Linked DNA regions of Paludisphaera rhizosphaerae. The protein of the gene in region 1 interacts with the protein of each later gene in a pairwise test. Links are inferred from orthologs where the notes say so. Each region holds a gene or a part of one and is shown on either strand. Other genes may lie near its edges.

The links.
Region 2: the proteins of gyrA (region 1) and gyrB interact in binary tests that used the Escherichia coli proteins (3 or more experiments, as listed by UniProt). The link is inferred for Paludisphaera rhizosphaerae from one-to-one orthologs.

What each region holds. Positions count from the first base shown.
Region 1 is NZ_JAALCR010000048.1:8,585-23,836, forward strand. Bases 7,223-10,456 are described here. They hold gyrA (DNA gyrase subunit A), read left to right. Parts: upstream 7,223-7,592; coding sequence 7,593-10,256; downstream 10,257-10,456. Other genes in these bases: G5C50_RS30150 (monooxygenase), read left to right, coding at 7,223-7,321; G5C50_RS30160 (AAA family ATPase), read left to right, coding at 10,285-10,456. Outside these bases: G5C50_RS30115 (MFS transporter), read right to left, coding at 1-608; G5C50_RS30120 (Gfo/Idh/MocA family protein), read right to left, coding at 611-1,648; G5C50_RS30125 (hypothetical protein), read right to left, coding at 1,777-2,445; G5C50_RS30130 (hypothetical protein), read right to left, coding at 2,442-3,056; G5C50_RS30135 (hypothetical protein), read right to left, coding at 3,169-3,840; G5C50_RS30140 (hypothetical protein), read right to left, coding at 3,837-4,523; G5C50_RS30145 (sugar phosphate isomerase/epimerase family protein), read right to left, coding at 4,691-5,614; more of G5C50_RS30150, read left to right, coding at 5,999-7,222; more of G5C50_RS30160, read left to right, coding at 10,457-10,578; G5C50_RS30165 (hypothetical protein), read left to right, coding at 10,771-11,220; G5C50_RS30170 (glycosyltransferase family 4 protein), read left to right, coding at 11,554-12,741; G5C50_RS30175 (FG-GAP repeat domain-containing protein), read right to left, coding at 12,841-14,061; G5C50_RS30180 (FG-GAP repeat domain-containing protein), read right to left, coding at 14,202-15,252. UniProt on the Escherichia coli protein: A type II topoisomerase that negatively supercoils closed circular double-stranded (ds) DNA in an ATP-dependent manner to maintain chromosomes in an underwound state.
Region 2 is NZ_JAALCR010000055.1:3,667-18,836, reverse strand. The notes cover bases 5,541-8,692. They hold gyrB (DNA topoisomerase (ATP-hydrolyzing) subunit B), read left to right. Parts: upstream 5,541-5,916; coding sequence 5,917-8,469; downstream 8,470-8,692. Other genes in these bases: G5C50_RS31085 (DUF721 domain-containing protein), read left to right, coding at 5,541-5,575. In the rest of the region: G5C50_RS31100 (hypothetical protein), read right to left, coding at 1-1,943; G5C50_RS31095 (response regulator transcription factor), read left to right, coding at 2,169-3,083; dnaN (DNA polymerase III subunit beta), read left to right, coding at 4,041-5,159; more of G5C50_RS31085, read left to right, coding at 5,255-5,540; G5C50_RS31075 (DEAD/DEAH box helicase), read left to right, coding at 8,790-12,455; G5C50_RS31070 (hypothetical protein), read right to left, coding at 12,594-13,058; G5C50_RS31065 (DUF1559 domain-containing protein), read right to left, coding at 13,167-14,249; G5C50_RS31060 (leucine-rich repeat domain-containing protein), read left to right, coding at 14,571-15,170. UniProt on the Escherichia coli protein: DNA gyrase negatively supercoils closed circular double-stranded DNA in an ATP-dependent manner to maintain chromosomes in an underwound state.

The DNA.
Region 1 (15,252 bases):
AGGCTCGAACGCACCCAGAGGACCAGCAGCGCGGGGGCGATCCCGACCAGATAGGCGTATCGCCACTGGCTCCCCACCAGCAGGCCGACGATCGCGGCCGTCCACGTCCCCAGAACGCTCGTGGCGTGGAAGATCCCCGAAGCGTGCGCCCGGGCCCGCGCTGGGAAGACCTCGGCCACCAGCGCCGCGGCCACCGCCCACTCGCCGCCGACGCCCAGGGCGACGAGGAACCGCAGCGCCGCCACGTGCCACAGCTCGGTCGCGAAATAGGTCAGGCCGGAGAAGATCGAGTAGAAGAGGACCGTCGCGGCCATCGTCGGCTTGCGGCCGAACTTGTCGGCCAGCGAGCCGAAGACGACGCCCCCCAGCGTGCCGCCGAGCAGGAAGACGGCCAGGAACGAGTCCCCCCAGCGGCGGATCGCGCCGGGGTCGCCGTTAGCTCCCAGCAGTTCGCCGAGCATCTGCTCGCGGGTGATGTTGAAGATCTGCCCCTCGAACGCGTCGAAGATCCAGCCCGCGGAGGCGATCGCCAGCACCAGCCACTGGTAGCGATTCACCCCCGCGTACCACGGGGCTTTCGTCGTCGTCGCGTCCTCGGTGGTCGCCATCGTCAGGACCTCCCAGCAACGGCGACGGGGGCTTTCTCGCGCAGGGAGCGCTCGGCCGCGAGGCAGAGGTAGGTCGACCAGCGGCCGTCCTCGCCGGTGCAAGGCAGGCGGGTCCCCTCGCGGACGGCCCGAGTGAACGCCTCCACCTCCTCGACCAGCTCATAGACCTCGCCGCTGGGTCTCATCAGCGAGACCTCCTCGATCCGGTCGCCGACGGACCGCTTCAGGCTAGCGGTCGGTTCGAAGGTGCGGTCCATCGCGCCGCTCCAGGAAGCCCAGAGCGCCCCTTCGGTCCCGGTCAGCTTGACCGTCTGGTGGTGCTCCCAGCCCGAGAGCGTTTGCGAGACCACAGCGTACCGCCCCTTCGGAAAGTTGACGATGGCCGAGAAGTTGTCGAGCAGCTCCGGATGATCGGGCCGCGAGCCGTTGGCCGAGGCGTAGACGGTGGTGGGGTCGCCGGCCGAGGAGAGGTACCATCGCGCCAGGTCGAAGAAGTGGATCGGCTCCTCCAGGATCCAGCTTCCCACGCGGGAGATGTCGTACCGCCAGCCGCTGGAGCCCTGGCGGTAGGGCTTCCGCCACAGTTCCACCAGAGCGTAGAGCGGCTCGCCGACCGCCCCGGCGTCGACGAGTTCCTTGACCTTCCCCCAGAGCGAGGACATGCGCAGCTCATGGCCGATCGCCAGCAGCTTGCCGCGGGCCGCGGCCAGGTCGATCAGCCGGTCGCAGTCCTCGACGCTCAGGGCCATCGGCTTCTCGAGCAGCAGGTGCCGACCCGATTCCAGCACGGCGGATCCAACCTCGTGGTGGAGGTCGGACGGCAGGACCACGCTGACGGCGTCCAGATCCTCGCGGGCCAGCATCTCGCGGTAATCGCCGTAGACCTTCGCCGAGGGCTGCTCGGAACGCGCACGCTCCTGGCTGGCCTCCGACCGCCCCGCCACCGCGACTAGACGAGCGTCCGAGACGGAATTGATCGCCCTCGCGTGGTGGGATCCCCACGCGCCATAGCCGATGAGGCCGAATCGCAGTTCAGACATAGCACGACCGTTCCGAGGGGTGATGGAGCCGCCCCCAGGTCGGGGCGATCCAGGATTTATTAAATATCAGAGAAGCCGGCCGACGCGAAACCCTGGCCTCAAGGCGGGCCTCGAATAATCAGGCGGGCTTACGGGTCGGAGGAAGCTGGCGGCGGGCCCGACTGTGGGACGTCGAAGGCGGGCTCGATCCAGAGCACCATGCCCTCAGTCGGCCCCTCTGGCGTGGTGGACTGGCCCTTGGCGTCGCGAGGGCCCATGAACCGACGGTGGAACAGGACGACGGGCTTGTCGGCGGCCGACTGACGGCTGGTGGAGAATCGACTGCCGCCCGATGAGCCCGTGCCGGCGTACCAGTCTTTCGGCTCGGCCGTCGACGTCGCGACCGTCCCATCGCATAAGACGTCGACCCGCCAGTCCTCGCCGTCCTTGACCTGGTTCAAAGCGACGACGTGGACGCCGGGCTCCAGCGGGGTGGAGACCTTGGGAGACGGAGTCGCGTTCCGCTCGATGCCTCGGGTCGCCAGGCAGAGGCGGTATCGGCGGCCGGCGGGGAGATAGAACTCCCAACGGTTGTCGTCGTACCAGAGTTCCTGCCGATGGACCACGGCGATCATCCCCAGGTCGTCCACCTCCAGCTCACGCGCCAGGGGTTTCAGGGCGTTGATCCGGGTCGTGAGGTCGGCGCTCCGTCGGCGCTCGAGCGAGTAGGACGTCCAGACGGCCACGGCCGCCGTAAGCAGGATGAGCGTCCGCAGGCCGACCTGCCAGCGTCGGCGAGGCGCATCGGGCGGCGTCATGGAACCGTCCCCGGCGCGCCGATCGACAGCTCCAGGAGGTTCCCGGAGGAGATCCATTGGGGAAGGTCGGGCGGCCGGATCGCGTCGGGAATGCTGATCCGCAAGAGGACCGTCGGCTTCGTCGCGTCCGGGGTGATCGTCACCGCCTCGGACCGGCCGATCTGCTCAATCTTCAGCTCGTGCGCGTGCTCGCGCAGCAGCCGAGCCAGCTCGGGGCTGTCGTACCCCGACGTCCCGCTTCCGCCGGCGAACTTCGTATAAACACGGACTTGATTCGGCGCTTCTTCGCGCAAGCGGACCCGGGCGATCAACTCCTGCGGGTCCGAGTGCGATGAGGTGCTGGTGGACGATCCTCCCGCCATCTGAGACCGCACCGCGAGAGTGGTCTTGGGAGGCAAGTGGACCCGCCAGGCGAAGTGGAGAGGCTCCCCTGTGTCGAGGGCCTTGAGATAGATCAGGGTCGGATCATCGACGGCCAGCTCCCCCGCGGCGTCGACCAGCCGGGCGTGATGCGCCGCCAGCCCCATCCGCTCGCCCCCTGCCCGGAAGGCGAGCACGCCGCCGATCAGGATGACGACGACGAGAGCCAGGTCGATCGCATTTCGCATCATCGCTCCTGCTCCTCCACCGGCCGCCGATCAAGGCTTACAGCGATTGCCCCTGGGAACACTTGCACGATAGTCGTCAACGACCTCCGGCGCGGCCGCCGAAATTCGAGAGAGCCTATGGGGCGGAGGAAGTCGGGCGCGGACCCGGCCACGGAAAGTCGGAGTCGGGCTCGATCCAGAGCGCGACGCCATCGGTCGGCCCCCGGGGCAGGAAGGGCGTCCCATGGACGTCGCGTCCCCTGAATCGCTCGCGGAACAGAACGACGGGCCTGTCGTCGTCGGAGGACGACTGCTCGCCCATCGGGACTTGACTGCCGCCCACCCCGCCAAGATTGCTGCGCCATTCCTTCGGCTCCGTCGTCGACGCGACGACCATTCCATCGCATGAGACGCCGAGACGCCAGCCCTCGCCGCCCGGGGGAACAACCATGGCGATGACGTGTCGGCCGGGCTCCAGCGGGGCGGAGGCCTGGGGCGGCGGCGGCGGCGCGCCTTCCTCAATGCCTCGGGTCGCGAGGCAGAGGCGGTATCGGCGGCCGGGAGGGAGGTAAACGTCCCAGCGGTCCGAGTTGTAGATAAATTGCGCCTGGACCACGGCGATCCTTCCCGGGTCGTCCACCACCAGTTCACGCGGCAGGGGAGACTGGGGGTAGAGTTTGTCCGTGAGATCGGCGATCCGATAGCTTTCCAGCGCGTACGTCAGCCCGACGGCGACGGCCGCCGTCAGCAGGATCAACGTCCGGACGCCCACCTGCCAGCGGCGTCGAGGGGCGTCGGGCGGCGTCATGGTGGGAAACTCCCCGGCGAGCCGACCGAGATCTCCAGGAGATTCGCCCAGTCGACCGACCTGGAGAGGTCGGGCGGGCGGAGCGCCTCGGGGAGGCCGACCCGCAGGAGGACCGTCGGCTTCTGCGCGTTCGGGTCGATCGCCGTCACGCCGGCCCGGCCGAGCTGCTCGACCTTGAGCTCGTGCGCGTGCTCGCGCAGCAGCCGGGACAGCCCGGGGATGTCGGCGTACCCCGAATATCCGAGGTGGCCGGCGATCCATATCGAAGCGCGGACCTGATCCGGCGCGTCTTCGTACAGCTGAACGCCGTCGAAGGCGACCTCGGCGAAGCCGACCCCGCCCGTTGGTCCGGACGGCCCTCCCAAGCTCGAGGTCGTCCCTCCCATCCGGGTTTGGATGTGGAGGTTGATCTTGCCGGGCATTTTATGTCGCCACGCGAAGTGGAACGGCTCGCCGGTGTCTATGGCCTCGAGATAAATCAAGCTCGGATCCTCACCCGGAAGTTTCGACAAGGCGCTGCTCCGGGCGCGAGCCTCCTCGCGCCGGGCGCGATACTCCTCCAGGGCCATCCGCTCGCGGCCCGCCTGGAAGGCGAAGACGCCGCCGATCAGGACGACCGCCGCGATGACCAGGTCGATCGGGATGACCGTCGCGAGGATCCGGTGGATTGCGTTCCGCCTCATCTCCCCTGCTCCGGCCGCCTTGTTCGGAGGGTCGACGGCTGCTCCCGAACAGCGAATCCAAGGGACATTGACGACGTCCCTTCTCCCCTGGTGGGAAAAGGGACGCTCGTTGGGGCTTTGCCAAAGCGTTATAGACGCTCATCCTTCGTGGGAATTCGAAGCCGGCCTCAGGCCAGGGCCTCCCTGCAGTAGTCGACGCACTTGCGGACCTCGGCCACGGCAGTCGAGCCGGCGGGGATCTTGTATTCGACCTCGATGTCGCCGGGGAAGGTCCACTTCTCCTGCTTCATGAGCTGGAGGACTTCCTTGATGGGCGTCCCGCCCTGGCCCCAGGGGAGGTTCTGGCCGTCGGCGGTCCGGTCCTTCAGGTGGAGGCTGACGATCCGGTCGTGGTACTTCTCCAGCAACGGGATCGGCGATTTGCCCTTGGTCCCGGCATAGTAGTGACCGATGTCCACGTTGAACCCGATGTACGGGCTGTGGTCCAGGATCGGGTCGTGGTCTTCCAGCTTGGGGTAGTTCTCGGTGTGGTTGTGGAAGCCGACCCAGATCTTGTACTTGTCGGCGAACGGGGCGAGCTTCTTGGCCATCGCCTCGCTGCGTTCCAGGGTGATCCCCTTGCAGCCCAGCGCCTGGGCGACCTGGAAGTTCAGGTCGATCGCCTCGTCAGTCGAGCCGAAGGGGATCTTGTGCAGGTGCATGTTGACGCCGGCGTCGTTGTACATCTTGCGCATCTCGGCGCACTTGGCGAGGATCGCGTCGCGCTGGACGTCCATCAGCTCCGTCGGCTTCTGACCGGGACGGCCGCCGCCGGGGAGGCCGGTGAAGGTCCGGATCGGGCCGTCCATCATCTCGCACTCGCTGAGGCCGTCCGTGATGAGGGCCTTCAGGGTGTCCTCGGCCGAGGCGATCTCGCCGCGGTAGCTGTAGGTGATGCAGCCGATCCGGACGCCGTTGAAGACGGAGTTCGGCTTCTCCTGCGCGGCCGCCAGAACCGTCCGGGGGAGGACCGAAGACGCGGCGAGGGCCGCCGCCCCCCCCAGGAACGACCGGCGGGTCGTCGTTGCATCAAGAATCTGTCGCATGTCCATGGCTGCTGCTCCTTCGTCGCGAGGCCCGCCGGCCGACCACGAATCCGCCGCCGCCCTCGAAGTTCTCAGGCTACCACGAGGGCCGCCCCGCCAGAACGAGCCTCCGCCGCGAAGGGGCTTGCGGCGGGCGTCGCCGGCGGTGGAACATAAAAGGGCGAGACCAGCCCAAGCTGTGCCTCCGTCCCCTCTCCCGTCGGCAGAGGGCGGTCGCGCAGCGACGGGTGAGGGTTGTCGGAGTGCAGAGGGCGAAACGAACTCGCGCCGGCCGAGACCGCCGTGGCGGCCGCGAATCGCGACGCCCCTCATCCGGCCTTCGGCCACCTTCTCCCGGGGGGAGAAGGGACGAGTAGCGTCGACCCCGTCCCGCAAGCAGGACCCCGCCCCATGCGACCCGGCCTGTTCCTCCCGCTCGCCCTGCTCGGCCTGGCCCCGCTCGCTCCGGCGGCCGACGGCGTCCCCACGTACCACGGCGAGATCAGCCGCATTATCCAAACGCGCTGCCAGGACTGCCACCGGCCGGGGCAGGTCGCGCCGTTCTCGCTGCTGACGTATGAGCAGGCCCGCAAGCGAGCCGGCGACATCGCCGGCGTGGCTTCGGATCGGTCGATGCCCCCCTGGCACGCCTCAACCCGGGAGGGCGGCCCGTTCCGCGACGTCCGCGTGATGCCGCAGGACGAGATCGACGCCCTCGCCGCCTGGGCCTCCGCCGGCGCCCCCGAGGGCGACCCGACCGACGCGCCGCCGCATCGCGAGTTCCCCTCCGACTGGCCGCTCGGCGAGCCCGACCTGGTGCTGAAGCCCTCGGCGGCCTACACGCTGGCGGCCGACGGCCCCGACGAGTTCCGCGTCTTCGTCTTGCCCAGCGGGCTGACGGAGGGGAAGTGGATCCAGGGGATCGACTACCGGCCGGGCAACCTCCGGGTCGTCCACCACGTCCTGGCCGCCTTCGACACTCGCGGCCGCGCCCGCAAGCTGGACGAGGCCGACCCCACGCCGGGGTACTCGGTCTCGGGCGGCGGCTACCGGATCTTCCCCGAGGGCGAACTTGACGGCTGGGCCCCCGGCAAGTCCCCCCACCGCCTGGCCGACGGCGTCGCCCGGTATCTCCCCGCCGGCTCCGACGTCCTGCTGCAGGTCCACTACCACAAGAGCGGCAAGCCCGAGGAAGACGCCACGGCGATCGGTCTGTACTTCGCGAAGGCACCCGTCGAGAAGCAGCTCCGCGCCGGGGGCGTGCTGCCGCCGTTCCGGCCCCTCACCTTCAAGCCCGACCTGACGATCCCGGCCGGCGCCGACCGGCACGAGGTCCGCGGCTCGATGACCCTGCGGAGCGACATCCACGTCGTCGCGGTGATCCCCCACATGCACTGGCTGGGCCGAGACTTCCTCCTGACCGCCGCCCTTCCCGACGGCTCGAAAACAACGCTGATCCGCATCGACCACTGGGACTTCAACTGGCAGAGCACCTACGACCTGGCCGCCCCCCTGCCCCTCCCCAAAGGCACCCGGCTGGAGATGCTGGCCCACTTCGACAACTCTGAATCCAACCCCTCCAATCCCACCAGTCCCCCCAAAGAGGTCCGCTGGGGCGAGCAGACCACCGACGAGATGTGCATCGGCTTCATCCACTACACCCGCGACGACGAACACCTCACCGGCGGCCCCCCCGCCAGGAAGTACGACCCCCTCGCCGACTGGTGGCCCTGATCGGGCAAGGCCAGACGTTGAGGTTCGTCGGTTCCCTCTCAGGTCCGCCCGGGTCGAGGACTGACGGCGACGTTCGCGAATGTTCCGGCGGCCCGTCAGGGCGTCGTCCAAAACGCCTTGCCCGGATTGCACTTAAAGAAAGCCTGGCGGGGGGCGTCCGCGTTGCGGGAGATGGGCGTTTCGGGTACAATCGTGGGATTGGAACGGCCCTTGCAGACGGCGTGCGCGCGTGGGTGCGTCGCGAGGGCGTTGACGAGGGAACGGAGCCGCCGTGAGTACCGCCGATCAGCCGACCAACGGGGCGCTGGCGCCCTTGCCGCTGGACATCGAAGAGGAGCTGAAGGAGAGCTACCTCACGTATGCGATGTCGGTCATCATCAGCCGGGCGCTGCCGGACGTCCGCGACGGGCTGAAGCCCTCGCAGCGCCGGATCCTCGTCGCCATGCGCGACCTGGGGCTGGGGCCGAACTCGGCCACCAGCAAGTGCGCCGGCATCGTCGGCGAGACGATGAAGCGGTACCACCCCCACGGCGACAACTCCATCTATCCCACCCTGGCCCGCATGGCCCAGTGGTGGAACATGCGGCACCTCCTCATCACCGGCCAGGGGAACTTCGGCAGCATCCATGGCCTGCCCCCGGCCGCCATGCGGTACACCGAGGCCAAGCTGAGCCCGGTCGCCGCCGAGATGCTGGAGGACATCAACTACGACACGGTCGACTTCCAGCCCAACTACGACGAGAAGTACCAGGAGCCGCGCGTTCTCCCCGGCAAGTTCCCCAACCTGCTGGTGAACGGCTCGGGCGGCATCGCCGTGGGCATGGCGACGTCGATCCCCCCGCACAACCTCGGCGAGGTCTGCGACGCCCTGATCGCCTACATCGACAACCCGGGGATCGACCTCGACGAGATCATGGAGTATCTCCCGGCCCCCGACTTCCCCACCGGCGGCGTCATCTGCGGCCGGATGGGCGTGAAGGAGGCCTATCGCAGCGGCCGAGGCCGGCTGATCCTCCGCGCCACGTCGACGATCGAGGAGCTGAAGGACGGGCGCTCCCAGATCATTTTCAGCGACATGCCCTACCAGCTCACCAAGGAGCCGCTCCTCAAGAAGCTGGCCGAGCTGGTCAACAGCGGCCGGATCACCGGCGTCTCCAACATCGACGACTTCAGCGACCGCAAGGACCCGGTCCGGATCGCGGTGACGGTCAAGAAGGGCGAGGACGCCAACGTCATCCGCAACCAGTTGTACGAGTACTCGCCGCTGCAGGACACGTTCAGCGTGATCATGCTGGCGCTCGTCGACGGCCGACCGCGGACGTTGCCCATCAAGGAGTTCCTCCGGCTCCACGTCGAGCATCGGATCAACGTCATCCGCCGCCGGACGCGATACCTCCTCCGCCAGGCCCGCCAGCGCGCCCACATCGTCGAGGGCCTGCTGATCGCGCTGCATTACATCGACGAGATCATCCGCGTCATCCGGACCTCCGCCAACCCGGCCGAGGCCCGCATCCGCTTGATGGGGATGGAGGTCTCCGCCCAGATCCTCCAGCGCGCCCTCAACGACCCTGAGGCCAAGGAGTCGACCAGCCTGACCCGCATGCAGGCCGACGCCATCCTGGCCATGCAGCTCCAGCGCCTCACCGGCCTGGAGGCTGACAAGCTGGCCCAGGAATACGTGGGCCTGAAGGCCGACATCGACCGCTACGAGGCCATCCTGGCCGACGAGCAGTTGATCCTCGAGATGATCCGCAACGACCTGCGGGAGCTGAAGCAGAAGTACGCCAACGCCCGCCGCACCGTGATCTCCGACGAGGAACTCGGCGACTACGACAAGGAGTCGCTGATCCGCGAGGAATACATGGTGGTGACCGTCACCCACGACGGCTACATCAAGCGCCAGCCTCCCAGCACCTATCGCGCCCAGGGTCGCGGAGGCCGCGGCATCACCGCCGCCAACACCCGCGACGGCGACTTCCTCGAACACATGTTCGTCGCCCTGACGCACGACTACCTCTTGTTCTTCACCGACAAGGGGAAGGTCTACTGGCTGAAGGTGTACGACCTCCCCATGGCCACGAGGACCTCGGGCGGGCGGGCCGTCGTCAACCTGCTGCAACTCTCCGAAGGCGAGAAGATCACCGGCATCGTCCCCGTCCGCGAGTTCCGCGACGACGAGAGCCTGATGATGGTCACCCGCCGCGGGACCGTGAAGAAGACCGACCTCACCGCCTTCAAGCGGCCCCTCGGCCGAGGGATCATCGCCCTGGGCCTGGACGAAGGGGACCAGCTCATCGGCGTCGCCCGCACTAGGGCCGGCGACCAGGTGGTCCTCAACACCCGCGAGGGGATGGCCATCCGGTTCGACGAGTCCGACGTCCGCTCCATGGGCCGCCCCGCGCACGGCGTGCGCGGGATCAGCCTGGAAGAGGGGGACGAGGTCGTCGGCATGGTTGTGGCCAACGGCGGCGAGGACCCGGCGAGCCTGCTCACCGTCTGCGAGAACGGTTATGGGAAGCGGACGCTGCTGGCCGAGTACCGGTCGCAGAACCGCGGCGGCAAGGGGCTGATCGACATCAAGACCAGCGACCGCAACGGCCGCGTGGTGGCCGTCGCCAAGGTGACCGACGCCGACGAGGTGATGATCACCACCACCGGCGGCATCCTGATCCGCACCCGGGTCGGAGACACCCGCCCGATCGGCCGCAACACCCAGGGCGTGCGGCTCATCCGCCTGGACGACGGCGACGCCGTCAGCAGCCTCGCCAAGCTCCCCGAAGAGGAGCTGACCGCCGAGGCCGAAGCCGAGCTAGAAGCCGCCCCCGTCGCCCTCGACGGCCCCGTCGCCGAAGGCCACATCATCGACGACGGCGTCGCCGAAGCCGAGGCCAGCGACCACATGGAAGACGAGGCCGACGGCGAATCGGAAGAGTGACCGCCGAGAAGCCCCGGAGGGACGCGCCATGCTCTTGAGGAACCTGGAGATCCGCGACTTCCGGGGCTTTCATCACTTCCGAATCCCCCAACCGGGACGGGTCAACCTCCTGGTCGGGACCAACAACTACGGCAAGACGTCGATCCTGGAGGCGGTCAGCTTCCTGGCGGCCGTCGGGGAATTCTCGCCGATATGGCACGCGCTTCGGCGGCGAGGAGAAGAGATTCGAAGCGATGTCGGGCCGCCTCCTCCGGCCGCCTGCCGCTGGGATTGGCGTTCGCGCAATGGTTCATGGAACTTTTCCGGATTCCGCCAAGATTAGAGCCGCTCCTCTGAAGATATAGAGACGCGACCCCGTCTCCATTCAGAGGACTCGACGATGATTCTCCCCGAGTCGGACCAGTCCAGGCCGCCCGTCGATCCTCAACGCGACAAAGGCGGCGTGCGCTGTCCTCGGTGTGGGGGAGAGGCGCTCGTCGCCGGCGGCTTCGCTTCCCACGGGGGGAGCCGGCCCGTGTTCCTGCCGCAGTATTGCGGCACGCCGTCCTACGCCGGCATCATCCCGCCGCAGTTGTTCCGGGCCTGCCTCTCTTGCGGGCTGCTCTGGTCGGCCGTCGACCCCAAGGGCCTCCGCGCTCTGATCGCCCGCTGCGGCGGCGAACTGGGCCTTCAGCATCTCGACGAGATCGACCACGGCCCTTACCGCGACCTTCCCGACACCGACCTCGCCCGCGAGATCGGCGATAAGATCGCCGAACTGGACGCCATCGCCCGAACGCAGACGCCCGGCGCGATGGTTCGCCGCTGCCGCGAGCTGTACAGCGCGACCTGGGACCAGGCCCATCTGGACGCCAAGGAGTGGCCGCGCCTCAGCCGCGAGGACAAGCTCGAACGCTTCGGCTGGTCGCCCAAGGAGAAAGAGAAGAAGGCGCCGCTCGACGACTTCGACTCGCCCTTCTTCTGATCCGTCGCGCGAGGGCTGATCCCGCGGGCGAACGACGACGATGTTCTCCGCGGCCCGATTCCATGCGACGTCGCGGATGATCGGGCCCGCGGGCGTCGCTCCTTTCACTTTCGCTCCTGGGGGATCGTCGGACCTCGTCGTCGCAGTCGACGTTGTTGAGATTCGGTCCGCCGGATGTCCCTTTCGCACCACGCGCCGTCACCGAATCACACCGCCCGATGCCGGCCGGCATCCCCTCCACGCGCCGATCGAGACCTTGACTTATCCTTCCCACAGACTTGATCGGACCGGGCGAAGTCGACCGGACGATCGACCGAGAAGGAAAGGAAGGGCATGGATACATATCGATTTGGATTCGTCATGGAACAGGCCCTGGGCCACCGCGTTTATCATCGCAACCTTGAAACATGGAGCCGCGGCGATACGTCGTATGAAGCAACCTGGATGTCCGTCCCTTCATGGCGGGACGATCGCTGGAACCGCCTCCCCCTGCTGAATCGCAACTACTCCGTGAGGATGAGCTTTCGCGCTCGCGACCTGGTTCGGGCGAGGCAAGCCGAAGGCCCCTCGTTCGACGCCCTGTTCTACCACACCTTCGTCTCCTCCCTGTTCAACCGCGGGGCCTCGCGCGATTCGCCCGTGGTGATTTCGATGGACGCCACTCCACTGGGGTTCGACGCCTTGGGCGCGGGGTATGGCCACAAGGCCGACGCCCCCGGCCTGGCCAGTCGCCTGAAGCTCCGATGGTACAAACGCCTGTTCAACTCCGCCGCCGCCGTCACCTGCTGGAACCGATGGACGGCCGAGAGCCTTATGAACGACTACGACGTGGAGCCGTCCCGAATCTCGGTCATCTCGCCAGGCGCCGACCTGGATCGGTGGAAGCCCACACATCGCGACGATCGCGACAACGCCCGGCCTCGCCTGCTGTTCCTGGGCGGCGAGTTCGAGCGCAAGGGAGGGCGCGTCCTCCTGGACGTCTTCCGTTCGCACCTGGCCGATCGCTGTGAACTCGACATCGTCTCCGACGAGGCGCCGATCGAATCCGAGGGGCCGATCCGCGTCCATCGCGGCGTCACCCACGAGAAGGGAGGGTTGAAGGCCCTCTTCGACGCGGCTGACGTGTTCGTCCTCCCCACCCGGGGCGACACCTTGCCGCTGGCGATCACGGAGGCGATGGCGAGCGGGCTTCCGGTCGTCTCCTGTCGCGTCGGCGCCATTCATGAGCAGGTCGTCGAGGGGGAGACCGGGCTGCTGGTGCCTCCGAACGACCCGGCCGCCCTGGCGAAGGCCTTGACCTCGCTCCTGGACGACCCGGCCCGGCGGCGGGAGATGGGGATCGCCGGCCGCCTCCGCACCGAGAGGCTCTTCAACGGTCCACGCAACGCCGCGGCCTTGATGGACTTCTTGAAGAGGGTCGTCGACGACGCTCGCGGCCGCAAAGCGGCTCCAGCGAATCGCCCGATCGCGGTCCCGATCGGCGGTCGGCGTTCGACGATTCGATCGACTCGATCGTCCTGAACCGCCGTCCCCACGGGATGAACGCGGAGGACGGAAGCCGTCGGCCATGGATCGGCCCCCTCGTCGCATCCCCGGAGGACGCGACGAGGGGGCTGTCCGTCAACGCCACCGCAGGCGGGCGACGCGCGGCTGGCGGGGGTGGGCGCCGTTGATAAGGACGGCGACGTGGTCGACGGTGGGGACCACGACGTCGGGGCGGGCGCCGCGAGTGAGCCGACCCAAGGAGATCTTGCCGGTGGACGCGCCTCCCACGGCGAAGGCTCGGTTGGCGGGCCGGCAGCGGTAGAAGTCGCCGTTCCCCTTGCCGTAGAGAACCGTCAGGCTCTGGTCGCCGGAGTTGGAGACGGCCAGGTCGAGCCGGCCGTCGCCGTTGAAGTCGGCGGCGGCGATCGCGTTGGGGGCCTTGCCCACGGGGAGGGTATACCTCGCGGTGAAGTTCCCGCTGCCGTCGCCGATCAGGATGCTGACGTTGTTGCTTTCCTCATTGGCCGCGGCGATGTCGGGGACGCCGTCACGGTTGAAATCGCCGATCGCCAGCGCGGTCGGGGCCGTCCCGGCGTTGAAGAAGCGGACGTCCTGGAAGGTCCCGTCGCCGTCCCCCAGCAGGACGCCGACCTTGTTCGCCGAAGGCCCGGCGTCGGCTCCGTAGGTCACGGCCAGGTCGGGAATCCCGTCGCCGTTGAAGTCGCCCACGACGAGCGAATCCGAGTTCGCGCCGGCGGCGACGAACTGGACGTCCTGGAAGGTGCCGTCGCCGTTCCCCAACAGGATGCCGACCGAGGCGCTCTCATCGGCGGCGATGTTCGCCGTGGCGACGTCCAACTTGCCGTCGCGGTTGAAGTCGCCGACGACCACGTAGACTGGCTCCGCCCCCGCGCCCTGGGTGATGGGATCGCCGAAGGCCAGGTTCCCCGCGCCGGTGCTCTCGTTCAGGATCACGCTGAGCTGGTTGGTGGAGAACGTGCTGGTCGCCAGGTCGGGCTTGCCGTCGTTGTTGAAGTCGCCCACGGCGATCGAGATGGTCGACGGGAAGAACGGCGACGGGTCGCCGGTGAAGTACTGGGCGGCCTGGAAGGTGCCGTCGCCGTTCCCCAGCGTCACGCCCAGATTCGCGCCCCCCAGCGCGGTGGCCAGGTCGAGCTTGCCGTCGCCGTCGAAGTCGGCCAGGCCCGTCGAGTTCGGGTTCCCCTCGAAGGCGACCGGGGCCGGGGGGCCGAACTGGACCAGACCCAACGTCATCAACTGACGTCCTTCCAGCAGGTCGAATCCCCTCGTCCCGCCCGTCCTACGCCGTCGGGTCGTCGTCTGGTGCGTCCTCATGAATGGCGACTCCCTGGATGCTCTAGCCTGTGGAATCGAGGCAAACGTCCCATTTGCTGCATTCAGACGTTTCCGCGATCAGAAGCCTAGAACAAGAAGGGAACGCCGTCTGGGAAACCTCGAGGAGCCGCGACGACGGGTCAACGGCGCCGGTGGAGAGGTCGCGAGAACCGGGAGTGGTTCAGGAGTACGGTGACGCGGCCGGAGCCGTTGAGGACCGCAAGGTCCGGGAGCGTCCGGTTGGCGATGCGGCCGACGGCGATGTTTCCCGAAGCCCCTGCGCCGGCCGAGAAGAGGCTCTGGCGAGGACCGAAGCGGACGAAGTCGCCGTTCCCCTTGCCGTAGAGGACGGTCAGGCGTCCGTCGGAGTCGAGCACGCTCAGGTCGAGCTTGCCGCTGCCGTTGAGGTCGGCGGCCGTAACGGCGATGGGGATGGAGGAAAGCGGGAGAACGGAGCGCCGCGTGAAGCCTCCCCGGCCGTCGCCGATCAGGACGCCCACGCTCTTGAGGAAGTCGTCGGTCGGCGAGGAGCCGGCGTTGGCCGTCGCGATGTCGAGGACGCCGTCGCCGTTGAAGTCGCCCATGGTCAGGGCTCTCGGCGCCGAGCCGGCCAGGAACAGACTCGGCGTTCCGAACGTGCCGTCGCCCTCGCCCAGCAGGATCCCGATCGTCGATTCGAGCGACTGCCGGCGATTGGCGAAGGTCACAGCCAGGTCGACGACGCCGTCGCCGTTGAAGTCGGCCGCGGCGACGGTTTCGATGGTCGCCAGGTCGGCGGAGGGAAGGTCCAGGCCGTTCTGGAACGTGCCGTCGCCGTTGCCCAGGAAGACGCCGCCAGGGCGCGAGCCGTAGCGGAACCCCGCCGCGACGTCGAGCTTGCCGTCGCCGTTGAAGTCGCCCACGGCCAGGCTGTACGAGAGCCCCCGCGCGGGGGTCGTCGCGGCGGCTTCGAAGCTCAGGGAACCCGACCCCGCCCCCGTGTTGAGCAGCACGCCGAAGTCGCTGGGGTAGCCGGGAAGGCTGGAGCCGCTACGGGCGTATGCAAGATCCGGCTTGCCGTCGTTGTTGAAGTCGCCCACGATCACCGTCGTCGTCGATCCGCTCGCGGCGGCCGAACTCGCCGCCGTGTCGAAGTACCGCGCCGGCCCGAACTTCCCGTTCCCATAGCCCAGCGCGACGCCGACCTGCGAG
Region 2 (15,170 bases), on another replicon or contig:
TCGTCCCCGAAGCTCCCGGTCACGACGTCCAGATTCGTGAGCCAGTCCGGCAGCTTCTCCATCACGACGAGCTTGAACGTGGGCTGGTCCTTCTCGGAGACGAGCTGAGAACCCAGCCGCGTCGCCTGGATCTTGAGCTGGCGTTCGTCGACGAACGGGACCTCGTCGTGGAAGACGATCAGGGTGGGGTCGAATCCGCTCGTTTCGTAAATCCGACCGCCGCCGTCCTCCGTCGCCGTCATCGTGAAGACGTCGTCGAACCCGTCGCCCGTGGCGCTGCGCCCCACCAGCGTGATGGTCGGCTTCAGGGAGGCGAGCGAGTCCGAGAGCCTGGCGATGATCTTCTGATCGTCGATCAGCGGCTTGGCCGCGTTGGGGGGGTTGGGTAGGAATCGGCCGACCGTGGCGGCGTCCGGGTCGCCGTCGTACTTCGCCTTCTCGAAGACGAGCGTCGGGTTCCAGGCGATCGACGCGATGTTGTTGGACTCGCTCGCCTCCTTGATCTTCCCGTCGGGGTTCGCGGAATCCGGCGGGTCGGCGTAGGCGATCAGGTATTTCGCCCATTCGGGAGGATTCGTCAGGGTCTGGACCTGGGCGCCCATGGCCCCCGGGGTCTTGCCGCCGATCGTGGTCCCCGCCTCCGTCTTCCTGGAATTGAACGTCGTCCCGTCGGACCAGTAGAGCGCGATCTCGGGGAGGTCGGCGAGCAGGCCGGTGACGTTGTAATTGACGAACACGCCCCCCTGGTCGGGGTTCCAGCGGATGGCGCCCTGCGGCGCCAGGGCGATGTCGGGGAGGATCGCCAGCGCCCGGGTGTTGTCTTTCTCCTCGGTCCTCTCGGCCACCTTGTCGTTGGGGTCGACGACGAGCAGGAGGAACTTCGCGTTCGCCGGCGGTTGGCTCAGGGCCCGAGCCGGGACGGTGAAGCCGTAGTCCCCACGCGCCACGGGCGTGGTTTCCAGGACGATCGGGCTGCCGATCGCGCCTGCAAACTCGTCGGTCGACGACCAGTAGAGCCCCACCTCCGTCGGCGCCGCCAGGTCGGGATCTTCAATCCGGTACGCGGCCCTCACTCCGGTGTCGTTTAAGATGAGCGACGTGGGGATCAGCTCTCTCAGAACCCTGGGGACCGTCACGACGAGACTGCCGGTGACTCCGCCGCCGACGCTCTGGTGGAGGAGGTCGGTCATCCCCGGGCCCGTGGGCTTCTTGGCGGGCGCGGCGACGAGCGAGGCTTCGCCCTTCATCCCGATCTGGACGACCGCCCCGATCTTGGTGGTGAACTGGGGGGAGAGGCTGAATCCGACCGGGGAGTCCGGCGAAGGCTTCTCGACCTTCACGAACGACTGCATCCCCTGCCCGTTGCCCGGGTCGATCGACAGGGTTCTCGTGTAGGTCGCGGAAGCGGGGGTCAGGCCGTTCGGGGTCGCGCTGAAGTTGTACCCGAACTGCAGGACGAGCGTGTCGCCGACCTTCTCGCCCGGTTCGGGGACGATCCGGAAGCTCTGGACGGCGAACTCGTAGGAGAAATCGATGCTGTCCAGGAACCCGGCCGTCGAGTCCGTGAAGGACTGGTTGTTGAATACGGAGCCATTCGCATAGGCGAAGATGCTGTAAAGGTTGGACGGATCCGTGCTGCCTCGGGGGACCGCGGACGCGACGGCCAACCCGTCTATCGTCTGCTGCTGAAACAATCCGCCGGCGCTCGTCGAGACCGGAGTCTCGCCGACCTGCAAGAGCTGGCCCGAGCCCCCGGGAAAATCCCATTTGGCCGTCCTGATCGTCTCGGCCTTGGCGCTCTTGGCCGCGATCGAGACCGACGAAACCGGGGTGATGAGTTCCAGGCGGGCGAGGAGCCGTCGGTCCTCCAGCGGCTCGAAGACGAGACGGGCGGCGCGGCGACGCGGCGGGGGCGACGTGGAACGACGGCGTGGGATTATCATGAGCGCCATATCCTCAAGGTGGGCGTCAATGGGCGTGGAGCGGCCGATCGCCAGCCCGCATGGGTGGTGGCGCGGCGGCGGAAGTCTTACAATGGCGGCCGTCACCGATCGTCGGGATCGAATATGATCAGCCGTGGCAGGACGGTAGCACTCGCCTGCGAATCGCCGCCCCCCTGAAACCAGGGGTATGGACGCCGCGACGGACGAGAAAGGGACCACGACCTCATGGGCAAATCCGCCCGCCTCAGCCTGGCCGACGCCCGCACGATCTGGCGCCTCGCCGGCGAGTGCCGCGAGCTGGGCGCCGACCGCGCCGGTTGGCGTCAGCACTGGGTCGAGGGACTGGCCGACCTGGTCGACGCCGATTTCGGGCTGGCGGGGGAGATGGCCGGCTGTCTCGACCTTCGGATGCGCGACCTGGGCGTGACGTTCTGGTGGCGTCCCGGATTCCTGGACTTCGGGACGCTGATCGCCCACCTGGCGAAGTTCCGGTCCGACCCTCAATACTCGCCGGCGATGATCGAGTACTACCGACGGTATCGCGAACAGGCGGGGCTCTGCCTGACGCGCAAGGACATGATCGCCGACCGCGACTGGTACGGCTCGCGCGACTACGACCTGATCCAGGGGCCGTTCGGGGCCGATATGACCGCCTGGTGCTCGAACCCGATCCCGGGCGCGGCGGCCGGAGAGACCTCGAGCGTCATCGTGCTCCGCGCCTCGGGGAGGCGCGACTTCGGCCCGCGCGACCAGGCGATTCTCCGCGAGGCGCAGGCGACGCTCGCGCCCCACGTCGGCGGCTCGTTGGCGCGGTACGCCGAGCCCTCACCCTCCGAACTCTCGCCGAGCGTCCGACGCGTCCTCGCCTGCCTCCTCCAGGGAGACGGCGACAAGCAGATCGCCGCACGCCTTGAACTGAAGCCCCACACCGTCAACGAGTACGCCAAGGCGATCTTCCGACACTTCGGCGTCCGCAGCCGCGCCGAATTGCTGGCCCGATGGCTCCGACGCGGCTGGGGCGCCGCCGCCCCCTGGGCCGACGCCCCCGAGGCCGTCGACGCCCCCAGCTCAATGTCCTCCCGCTCCGGCGTCGTCGCCACGTTCGACGCCCGCCACCGGTTCCAGCCCCGCCGCGCCTGACCCGGCCCACCAGTCTTCGGAACGGATTCAACCCGAAGGGTCTCGCCGACCGAAAAAGAGAACGCAGAGAGGCGCAGGCCGATGGATCGGCAGCCCTGGGCGTGGGCGCCCGGCTTCTCGTATCCTTCCTGATTGCGCGTTCTGGCGCCTTGGATTCCGATCAGGCTCGGTTTTCCAGATGGGTAGCTGGTCTGGGTGCCATGGCCACACTTGTGTGGCCATGCGATCGGCGACGGTCGCGCGGTCGTCCCGGGCCGGTTCATGGCCACGCGAGCGTGGCCATGGCACCCGACGATGTGGTCGATGGGGTGTGGATAACTCACGGCCAGGCCGCGCGCCGGGTCGGCGACGATCCACAAGGGGGGGCAGCGCGTCGGCCGCGCCGTGCGCCCTGGTGAACCTCGGCGCGCGGGTCGTCCACAACGGGATCGACCGACTTTTCAACAGCGCGGGGTTTCGGTTGCGTTCCATTAAGTCTTTTGGTAGGATGGACTTCGTCGGACGCCCTGGAAGTTATCCACAGGCCGGCCGTCGCGCTGTATTTAATACGGCGATTCAGTTTCTCTCTCATGGGAATACGGGAAGACGCCGGGAGTCGAAGCCCGGCGGGGCGACGCCGTCGCCCTCGTTCCAAGGGCTCTGGGGCATGCGAGGCCCAGCCCGAGGAGAAATCCGCCGCGATCCCGCGATTCCCGTCGCGTGGGCGCTCCCTCGGGGCCCGCGTCGTGGTATGATAGTCGGGAGTAATCTTCTCTAGCAGACGTGGCGGACTTGGGCGGCCCGGCCCGACTCCCCCATCCCCCAACCGACGCCAGACCGCGGCCGTCCCCACCAAAGCGGACCCCGCCCGACGTTGGTTCGCCTTTCCCATTCCGGCCCCTCGGCGACGACCAGGGCCGGGCGACGCGATCGGACGCGACGCGGAAGGCGATGCATCAGCCAGAACGAGGCACGCGCATGAAGGCCCTGTGCAATCGCGAAGGACTGCTCACCGCTTTCAACATGGTCAGCGGCGTCGTGCCCGCGCGGAGCCCCAAACCGATCCTGCAGAACGTCAAGTTCAGCGTCGATGACGAGGACGGCTCGGTCCTGATGGGGACGGACCTGGAAGTCGGCATCCGCCACCGGGTTCTGGGCGTGAAGGTCGAGGAGCCGGGCTCGGCCATTCTGCCGACCGCCAAGATCGGCCCGATCCTCAGGACCAGCGGCGACGAGGACCTGTTGCTTGAGACCAGCGACGAGCACCTGCTCGTCCGCGGGGCCCGGTCCAGCTTCAAGCTCCCCCTGGAAGACCCCAGCCTCTACCCCGAGGTTCCGGACTTCGCCGCCGACAAGTACCACGTGATCGTGGCCGGCGACCTCAAGAAGCTGATCCGCCGCACGGTCTTCGCCACCGACCTGGAGAGCGCCCGATACGCCCTCGGCGGCGTGCTCGTGGAGCTGAAGCCGGACGGGATCTCGATGATCGGGACCGACGGCCGACGCCTCGCCAAGATGGTCGCCCCGGCGACCGCCGAAAACGATCCGATTGCTCCGTCCGGAACGCCCGTCATCCCCGTAAAGGCCTTGAAGCTGATCGAACGGAACCTTGTCGACGACGATCTGCTCGTCCACCTGACCATCCAGTCGGGGGCGGCCGTGCTGGTCCGGACCGAGGGGGCCGTGATCTACAGCCGGCTCGTCGAGGGCCGGTTCCCGCGGTATCAAGACGTCTTCCCGACGACCGTCGAGACCAAGGTTCCCATGGCCGTCGGCCCGCTCAAGCTGGCCGTCGAGCAGGCGTCCATCGTCACCAGCGACGAGAGCCGCGGGGTCGACTTCCAATTCGGCCCCGGCGCGTTGAAGCTCTCCAGCCAGGCGGCCGACGTGGGCTCCGCCCAGGTCGACCTGCCCCTCGATTACCAGGGCAAGGCGGTCGACATCACCTTCGACCCCCGCTACCTGCTCGACGCCCTCAAGACCCTCGCCGACGACGACGAGATCACCGCCGAGCTGATCGACGCCCGCAACGCCGCCGTGTTCAAGACCCCCGACCAGTACACCTACGTCGTGATGCCCCTGACCCGCGAGCGCTGAGACGACGCGCCGCGACCCCCGCGCCGGGCCGGAGGAAACGGCCCGACCCTGATCGGTCGATCCCTCGAACGAACGAACCAGGACGCCAAACCCGCATGCCCAACCCCGACCAGCGCGGCCCCCGGCCCCTGTCCGACGTGCTCGGCGAACTCTTCGTCGCGCGCGGCTACGGTCGGCTCCACGCCATGCTGGCGCTGCAAACGGCCTGGGACGCCGCCGTCGGCGAGGCCCACCAGGGCCGGACCCGCCTGGGAGAAGTTCGTCGCAACACCCTGACCGTCACCGTCGACCATCCGGCCCTGCTCGAAGAACTCTCCGCCTACCGCAAGCACGAGCTGCTCCAGGCTCTCCGCGACGCCTGCCCCGACGCGCGGATCGACGACCTGCGGTTCCGGATCGGCCGGGTGGACGACTGACTGATTTGATCGTGCAACGTTCGGAATCAACCGCCAGAGAGAACCCGAGGGGATTTCCAAAGAACCGGCGTGGTCAGGTCCCCTCTCCCGTCGGGAGAGGGTGGCCCGAAGGGCCGGGTGAGGGTCGTCGGACCTGTAGGCATGGCCTGGATTGATTGTCTGCGGGACCGACGCGCCTTCTGAAATCCGACGACCCTCACCCGCCGCTGCGCGGCTGCCCTCTTCCCGGGGGGAGAGGGAACGTTGGAAGCCGACCGCCGTCTGATTGATCGTGAGACGACTGGCACGGAAGCCCCAGGAAGGACGAACCGAGGGATAGGACGAACCGAGGAACCGCCGCGATGGATTTGACCAAGAACGAAGGCGTCGACGCGAACGTGATCGAGGGCGAGGCCGGGAACGGCCACGGCGCGGCGGTCGGGGGCGAGGGCTCCTACACCAGCGCCAACATCCGCGTCCTGGAAGGGATCGAGGCGGTCCGCAAACGCCCAGGCATGTACATCGGCGACACCACGACGAGGGGTCTGCACCACCTGGTCTACGAGGTGGTGGACAACTCGATCGACGAGGCGATGGCCGGGTACTGCAAGAACATCGTCGTGACCATCCACGCCGACGGCTCGGCCTCGATCGTCGACGACGGCCGCGGCATCCCCGTCGACGCCCACGGCGACTCCGGCAAGAGCACGCTGGAAATCGTCCTGACCAAGGTCCACGCCGGCGGCAAGTTCGACCACGACACCTACAAGGTCTCCGGCGGCCTCCACGGCGTCGGCGTCACCGTGGTCAACGCCCTGTCGGAATGGCTCGAGGCCGAGGTCCGCCGCGACGGCCAGATCTGGCGCCAGCAGTACGAGCAAGGCGCGGCGATGGGCCCCGTGAAGCCCCACGGCCCCGCCAAGAGCACCGGCACCACCATCCGGTTCCTCCCCGACGCCACCATCTTCACGACCATCGAGTTTTCCTACGACGTTCTGGAGAAGCGGCTCCGCGAGCTGGCCTTCCTCAACAAGGGCGTGCGGATCCACCTGGTCGACGAGCGCGGCGAGGGCGAGCCCCGGCGCGACGAGTTCTTCTCGTCGGAGGGCCTGAGCGAGTTCGTCGTCTACCTCAACCGGGCCCAGACGCCGTTCCACCCCCCCGTCCTCTTCAGCGGCCGGGACGACGTCGCGGCCGTCGAGGTCGACGTGGCGATGCAGTACAACGACTCGATCAGCGAGATGGTCGTCTCGTACTGCAACAACATCAACACGATCGAGGGCGGCACCCACCTGACGGGCTTCCGCACCGCCCTGACGCGGACGCTCAACCAGTACGCCAAGAACGCCGCGCCGGCGAACAAAAAGGACCTCGTCATCACCGGCGAGGACTTCAAGGAAGGGCTCACGGCGATCGTCTCCGTCCGCGTGCCGGACCCCCAGTTCGAGGGCCAGACCAAGACCAAGCTGGGCAACGGCGAGGTTGAGGGGATCGTGGCCCGGGTGGTCAACGACAAGCTGGCCGAGTACCTGGAGAACAACCCGGCGACCGCCAAGAAGATCGTCGCCAAGGCGCAGCTCGCCGCCGAGGCGCGCGAGGCCGCCCGCAAGGCCCGGGAACTGGTCCGCAACCGCAAGGGGGTCCTCTCCGGCGGCGGCCTCCCCGGCAAGCTGATGGACTGCACGACCCACGACCAGGATTCCAGCGAGCTGTTCCTCGTCGAGGGCGATTCCGCCGGCGGCACCGCCGAAGGGGGCCGCGACCGGCTCTACCAGGCCATCCTCCCGCTCCGCGGCAAGATCCTCAACGTGGAGCGAGCCCGGCTCGACCGCGTGCTGGGGAACGAGGAGGTCCGCAACATCATCACGGCCGTCGGCAACGGCATCGGCGAGGAAGAAGACCCGACCAAGCGGCGCTACGGCAAGGTCGTGATGATGAGCGACGCCGACGTCGACGGCTCGCACATCCGCACCCTGCTGATGACGTTCTTCTATCGCCAGATGCCCCGCCTGGTGGCCGAGGGGCACCTGTACGTCGCCCAGCCGCCGCTCTACATGCTGGCCGGCGGCAAGAAGGACCGGCGGTACGTCCAGACTGAAGAGCAGATGACGGGCATCCTGATGTCCGCCGGCCTGGCCGACGCCGTGCTCGTCCCGGCCGACGCCCCCGTGGCCGACGCGACCGACGGTCCGACCTCGATCCCCGGCGCGATCGACGGCGAGCGTCTGAAGCACCTCGTGGAGCTGGGCGGGGCGATCGAGCACGGCCTGCGGGCCTTCGGCCGCCGCAACCGGCCGTTGCGGGAGTTCCTCGGCTACGCCCACCCGGCGACCGATGCCAAGGCCGACCACCGCGCCGGGCTCCTGCCGCTCTTCCTCATCGAGGACGACCACGGTCACGAGACCCCCTACTGGAGCCAGGAAGAGTACGACGCCGCCCACGACTCCGCGACCGAATCCTCCGAGGAGGCCGCGAAGCCCACGCACCGGGTCCACGAGTTCCTGGAAGTCAAGACGCTCAACAAGCACCTCGCCCGGCTCCGCGACGAGTACGGCCTGCGGGCCGAATCGCTGCTGGCCCACGAGGTCACCGGCGACGAGCCGCCGCCCCGGTTCATCCTCCACCGCGACGGCGAGGAGCATTCGCTGCTGGACCTCCGCTCGCTGGCGCCGACGATCCGCAAGCTGGGTGAGAAAGGCATCAAGATCACCCGGTTCAAGGGGCTCGGCGAGATGGACGCCGAGCAGCTCTGGGAGACCACGATGGACCCGTCGCGGCGGACCCTCCTGCAGGTCCGGCTCGACGACGTCGCCGCCGCCAACGACCTGTTCACGACTCTCATGGGAGACGACGTCGAACCGCGCCGGGATTTCATCGAGAAGCACGCGCTGGAGGTCAAGAACCTTGACGTTTGAGCGGCGGTCGAAGGGGGGCCCTTGCCCCGATATCGTTTGGCAGAGGATTTGAGCATCGGAGAAGGCGACGGAAACCTTCCTTCTCCCCTGGTGGGAGAAGGTGGCCGAAGGCCGGATGAGGGGGGATCCCGAAGTCCGCCGACGGTGACGACCCCCCTCATCCGCCCCTCCGGGGCACCTTCTCCCACCAGGGGAGAAGGGGGGCAGGCATTATCGGGAAGCGAAGTGCCTCGGCGTTCCTTGAAGCTCGCGAAGGCGGCGAAATTGAACGGGTCGTCTCGAGCAAGAATCGATCGATGCGTTCGGGGTGGGAATCGATGATGGGTATAGCCCAAAAAGTCGGGCGGAACTTCAGCGACGCCGTCCGGGCGCGCGGCCAGTCTTATTTCTCGAAGGGCCGCGTCAGCCTGATGTCGGCCAAGCCCAACGAGGTCGTCGCCCGGGTCCGGGGGACGACCAAGTATCGGGTTCGCGCCCGCCTGCGCGGGGCTCGGCTGCTGGCCACCTGCTCTTGCCCGTACTTCGGCCCCCAGGGCGAACCCTGCAAGCACCTCTGGGCGACGCTGCTGCTGGCCGACTCGCGGGGCTTCCTCCAGTCGCCGCCGAACATGGCCGTCCGCCTGGTGGCCGAGCCCCCCCGCCGACCCGCCGGCGCCCCCCAGCAGGGCCAGGCCCACCCTGAGGGAGCCGTCGGCCAGGCGCCCGTCGAGGGGGGCGAGTATCGCGACCGCGACCGAGAGCACGACCCGATGGCCGACTACGGCCGCGACGTGATCATCGGCGCTCCCAAGCGGCCGGGCCCTCAGGTCCCCCAGCGGCCGGCCCGGGGCCGCAACGCCAACAAGGATCGCAACAACCGAGGGCCCCGCGACCGCGACCGCCCCCGCAACGGCGAGCACCAACGGCCCCCCGGCCCCGGCGGACCGACCCCCGAGGGAGGCCCTCCCGGCGCGCACCCGCCCGGATGGACGCCGGCTAACGCCCGAGAGGCCCGCGCCGCGCGGAACAAGGCCCGCCGCGAGGCCAACGCCAGCAACGGCGGCGGCGGCGCCAAGGCGGTCAACCGCAACGCCAAGCGGCTGCTGGTCTACGTGCTGGACGTCGCGGCCAGCCAGGCTCACAACCAGATCGTCATCGACCTCGCCCGCCGCCAGCGCAAGCCGACCGGCGAGTGGGGGCCGCTCCGCCCCTGGTGGTACGCCCCCAAGGCCGTCCACGTGAAGTACGACCCCGAGGACCGCCTGCTGCTGGCCCTGCTCGACGAGGCCCACCACGGCGTCCCCACCCTCACCGCGGGCGTGGCCGCCGTCACCGGCGCCAACGCCAACGCCAACGGCCAGGAGCCGGCGAACGGACCGACCGCCGCCGAGGAGCCGGCCGCCCGCAACGGCCGACAGCAGCCGGGCCGGCGCAACCCGGCCGCCGAGCTGCGCGGCACCCGCCGGTTCATCCTCCGCAAGGACCACGCCGCGCTGGTCGAGCGCCTGGCCCGCTCCGGCCGGCTCCGCCTCCGCCGGACCGACGGCGAGGACGAGCCCCCGACGATGCGCTGGGACGACGGCCAGCCCTGGCGGTTCGCCCTGGACCTCCGCACCGAGCCTGGCGGCAAGCGCTGGTCGTGGCGCGGCGCCCTCCGGCGCAACGACGCCCGGATGGATCTCGCCGAGCCTCTGATCCTGCTCCCCGGCCTCCTCATCCTGGGCGTCGGCCGCGCCGCGAGGTTCGACGACCTGGGGGTCATGACCTGGATCGTCCGGCTTCGCTACGAGAAGGAAATCAGCTTCGTCGAGCCCCAGCAGGACCTGATGCTCGGCCGGATCCTGGCCGAGGCTCGCGTCCCGGCGACCGAGCTGGTCGACACGATGCCGCTGGAGGAGATCGTCGCCAAGCCTCGGCCGAGCATCACGCTTCGGACCCCCCGGCAGAACTGGGGACTGGCCGCCGACAAGCTGCTGGCCGACCTGGAGTTCGACTACGACGGCGCCGTGATCCCCGCCGGCCGGACGACGCCGCTGGCGGTCTCGACCGAGCTGGGCCTGGTCATCCGCCGCGACCCCAAGACCGAGAGCGCCGCGGACGTGAAGCTCTTCGAGCTGGGCTTCCGCGAGGCCAAGGACCCTCGGCTCGACCCCAACACGCTGGAGCTTCCCGCCAAGCGGCTGGAGGCCGTCTCCAAGGAGCTGGTGCTGGCCGGCTGGCGGGTCGAGGCCGAAGGGAAGCTGATCCGCCCCGCCGGCGAGTTCAAGCTGGCCCTCTCCACGGGCATCGACTGGTTCGACCTCGACGGCGGCGTCGACTACGGCGGCCAGAGCGTCAGCCTGCCGGACCTCCTCTCCGCCGCCCGCCGCGGCGAGACGATGATCGAGCTGGGCGACGGCTCCATGGGGATGCTCCCCGAGGAGTGGCTCAAGAAGTACGGCCTGCTGGCGGACCTGGGTGCGGCCGAAAACGGCGCTTTGCGGTTCAACGCTTCTCAGGCCGGCCTGCTGGACGCGCTCCTGGAGAACCAGCCGGAGATCCAGATCGACGAGGCGTTCACCAAGGTTCGCAAGCAGCTCAGGCAGTTCGAGGGGGTCGTCCCGCTCGACTCGCCGCCGGGCTTCCACGGCGAGCTTCGCCCCTACCAGCGCGAGGGCCTGGGCTGGCTGGACTACCTCCAGCGGTTCGGCTTCGGCGGCATCCTGGCCGACGACATGGGTCTGGGTAAGACGATTCAGGTGCTCGCCCTGCTCCAGCGCCGGCGGTTCCGCCGCCAGGCGAAGGGCCCCACGCTGGCCGTCGTGCCCCGGTCGCTGGTCTTCAACTGGCTGGCCGAGGCGGAGAAGTTCACGCCCCGGCTCAAGGTGATGGACTACACCGGCCCCGGCCGCCATCCGCTCCGCGAGCAGTTCGACGCCTACGACCTGATCGTCACCACCTACGGCACGCTCCGCACCGACATCGCCGAGCTGCTGAACTTCGAGTTCGACTACGTGATCCTCGACGAGGCCCAGGCGATCAAGAACGCCGACAGCCAGTCGTCCAAGGCCGCGCGTCTCCTGAGGGGCCGCCAACGCCTGGCGATCAGCGGTACGCCGATCGAGAACCACATCGGCGAGCTTTGGTCGATCCTGGAGTTCCTCAATCCGGGGATGCTCGGCAGCGACACGGTCTTCAAGCGCTACGCCGGCGCCTCCAGTATTGAGGGCGAGGACCGCGTGATGCTGGCCAAGGCCCTGCGGCCGTTCATCCTCCGGCGGACCAAGTCCGAGGTGGTGAAGGACCTGCCGGACAAGACCGAGCAGACCCTCTACTGCGACATGGAGTCGGACCAGCGCAAGACCTACGACGAGCTGCGCGTCCACTATCGCGACGCGCTCTTGAAGAAGGATTCGGCCGAGCTGAACCGCTCCAAGATCGAGGTTCTGGAGGCCCTGCTGCGGCTCCGCCAGGCGGCCTGCCACCCGGGCCTCATCAACCAGGAGCTGACCAGCAGCCCGAGCGCCAAACTCGACATGCTGCTGCCGTCGCTGGCGGAGGTCGTGGAGGAAGGGCACAAGGTGCTCGTCTTCTCGCAGTTCACCTCGTTCCTGTCGATCGTCCGCGAGCGGCTGGACAACGCGGGGCTGGTCTACGAGTACCTCGACGGCCGCACCCGCAACCGCGCGGCGAAGGTCGAGCGGTTCCAGACCGATACCGAGTGCCCGATCTTCCTGATCAGCTTGAAGGCCGGCGGATTGGGCCTCAACCTGACCGCCGCCGAGTACGTCTACCTGCTGGACCCCTGGTGGAACCCGGCCGTCGAGGCCCAGGCCATCGACCGGTCGCACCGAATCGGCCAGACCCAGCACGTCTTCGCCTACCGCCTCATCTGCCGGGGAACCGTCGAGGAGAAGATCCTCGACCTCCAGCAGAAGAAGCGCGACCTGGCCGACGCCATCCTCAACGCCGACAACCGCATGATCTCCAGCCTCACCCGCGAGGACCTGGAGTTCCTGCTCTCCTGATCGTTCGATCGATCGGCGCGTGAAGCAATAGACGCGACTCGGCCCGGCCTCCTCCTTCCTCTTGATATGAGGGCGGCGGGAGCCGGGCCGAGTCGCTTTGCGGGCCGAGGGGTATGTGGCGGCCGGGAGGAACAGGCCTCAGGGCTTCTTCCTGGCGGCCGCGCCGGCGGCCATGTCGCCGTCGCCGGCCAGTTTGGCGGCCTTGAACTCGTCGGCCGTCATCGGGCGGATGGTGCGGTTGTGCATGAGGACGAGGCCGCCGGAGGTGGGGGCCTCCTTGACGTAGGCCATGACCTCGTCGGACGGATCCTTGGTCGCGGGTCCTTCATCGACGTCCTGGATGACCACGCCGCTGCGCGCGACGACGCTGCCGTCCTGGAGGGCCTTCAGCCCGATCGGGTTGACGGCTTCCAGCGGGGCGAAGTCCGCAACCTTCGTCGGCGGCTTGTGCTGATTGAAGGTGTACTGGCGGAACATCTGGCCGACGTCGTTGAGGGCGACCTCGGCTTGGTTGGCTTCGGTGACGGGTGCGCCGGTCGGCTCGCTGCAGCCGACGGTCAGCCCGATGGGAAGGATGAGAATCGCGAGGCGAGAGAAACGCATGTCGGCTGTCCGTCCGGGTTCTGGGGGCTGAAACGGCGGGGAGGCGGCGGTTAGGCCGCCTCCCATGAGGATCGAGGTGATGGGTCGGGCTCGAGGGAGCCGCCGGCCTCAGTACGCGTCGGCGCTGACGACTTCGCCGCCGGCCCTGGTTCCCAGGGCGAGCCACGTCGGCAGGCTGATCGCATCCTTGATGAAGCGGACCGAGCCGTCGGCGAAGCCGGTGTTTGCGCCCCCGAAGTGGAAGCTTCTGGCCGCCATGTGGCCGTTGTTGAAGGCCGTGCCGAAGACGCCGCAGTCGAACCACTTGGAGTTCGGCGTCAGGGTGTGGCTGTAGTAGCCGTTGATCGGCAGGTTGCGGTAGTACTGCTGGCCGCGATAGGTAAGCCGGCCGGCGTAGCCCGGGCCGTTGTAGTAGCAGTTCGAGGCCACGCCCAGGTCGCCGTTGCTGATGTAGATGAAGTTCACCGGGTCGGTCGGCAGGATGCCGGAGGTCCACCCGGCGGCGTCGGCGGTGGTGTTGGCCGCCTTGCTGCGCTTCGTCTCAGAGAAAAGGGCCGTGTTGCTGGTGCCGTCGGTCACCGAGGCGACCGTGACCGGCAGGGCCCGATTCTTGTTGGGGAAGGTCGAGGACGTCGTGTCCAGGCCGACGACGTTGAAGATGCCCGCGCGGGCGGTGTTCGATTCGAAGGAGGTCGCCGTTGTGCCGAGCCGCTGGGCCGCGGTCGCCCCAAGGCTGGCGCAGTAGTTGGTGTACCCCAGGTCGAAGAACTTGACGGAGCTGGGGTCCGAGGGGCAGACGTACGCCGAGACGATCTGCATCTGGGCCGTCCCATTGGCCGTGGTGAGCCCGTAGCCGCTGAGGCACCACTCGAAGTTGAACGCGTTGTACGTGCTCCCCAGTTCCAGGTACGGCAGGAGCTGGGCCATCACGTTGGGGCGGGAACCGCAGGTCCCCCCGATGACGGCGGCGTTGAAGTCGGGGCCGAAGCCGGGGATGAAGGCTCCGGTGGCCGACTCGGCGTTGGCCGAGGCCAGGCCGAGCTGCTTCAGGTTGTTGACGCACTGGGCGCGACGGGCGGCCTCGCGGGCGCTCTGCACGGCCGGCAGCAGCAGGGCGATCAGCACGGCGATGATCGCGATCACCACCAGCAATTCGATCAGCGTGAAGCCAAGACGCTTGGGACGATTCATGAATACGCCTTCTGATGGATCGAACGGGAGGGAGAGGCGACGAGGTCGCCTCGATTACAGGTCGCTCCGGACGGTTCCGAATGGGGACCGTTGTGGGGCTGCGGGCGTCAACGCCCGAAATGGTCCTCGCTGGGGAGGACGCGACCCACGTCGGGTCTCGCGGCAGGCGTATCGTATTCCTTCGTTGTGACGCCTGTGCGCTGGTGATGATGAGGATTTCAAGAAAGGCCTCGTGTGGGACCATGGTTGTCGGGCGGCGTTTCTCGCGTTAGTTTGGAGGCCGTCCACCCCCCCCCACGAGAGACCAGGGAGCCCCAAGCCATGACTTCGGACCGCCCCGCCCGCCGGTCGCCCCGCGCGACCGCCCTCCTCTGCGTCGCCGCCCTGGCCTTTGCTTCCCACGCCTTCGCCCAGGAGGCCAAGAAGGACGAGAAGAAGCCCGAGGAGGCCAAGCCCGCCGCCCCCGCCCCGGCCGAGGACCCGGCGAAGCTCAAGGAGCAGATCGCCGCGCTTCAGAAGGAAGTCGCCGCGCTAAAGCTGAAGGTGGCCGGCATGGAGCTCGACAAGCTCGGCGCGTCGCTGACGATCGACAAGGGGAAAGACGGCGCTGAGGTCGCGACGGTCAACATCATGAAGAAGTGGGCCGGCGACAAGGAAGTGCTGGCGATGCTCAAGACGATCCCCAACCTGCAGGTCGTCTACATCGACAACGGCAAGGTCGACGACGCCGCGCTGGCTTCACTGAAGGATCTCACCGGCCTGACCGCGCTCACCCTGATGAGCCCCGCCGTCACCGACGCCGGCCTTGAGCCCGTCAAGAACCTCAAGGGCCTGACCATGCTCTTCCTGACCAACAGCAAGGTGGGCGACAAGGGCCTGGAAGCCCTCAAGGAACTCCCCAACCTCCAGGTCCTCGCCCTC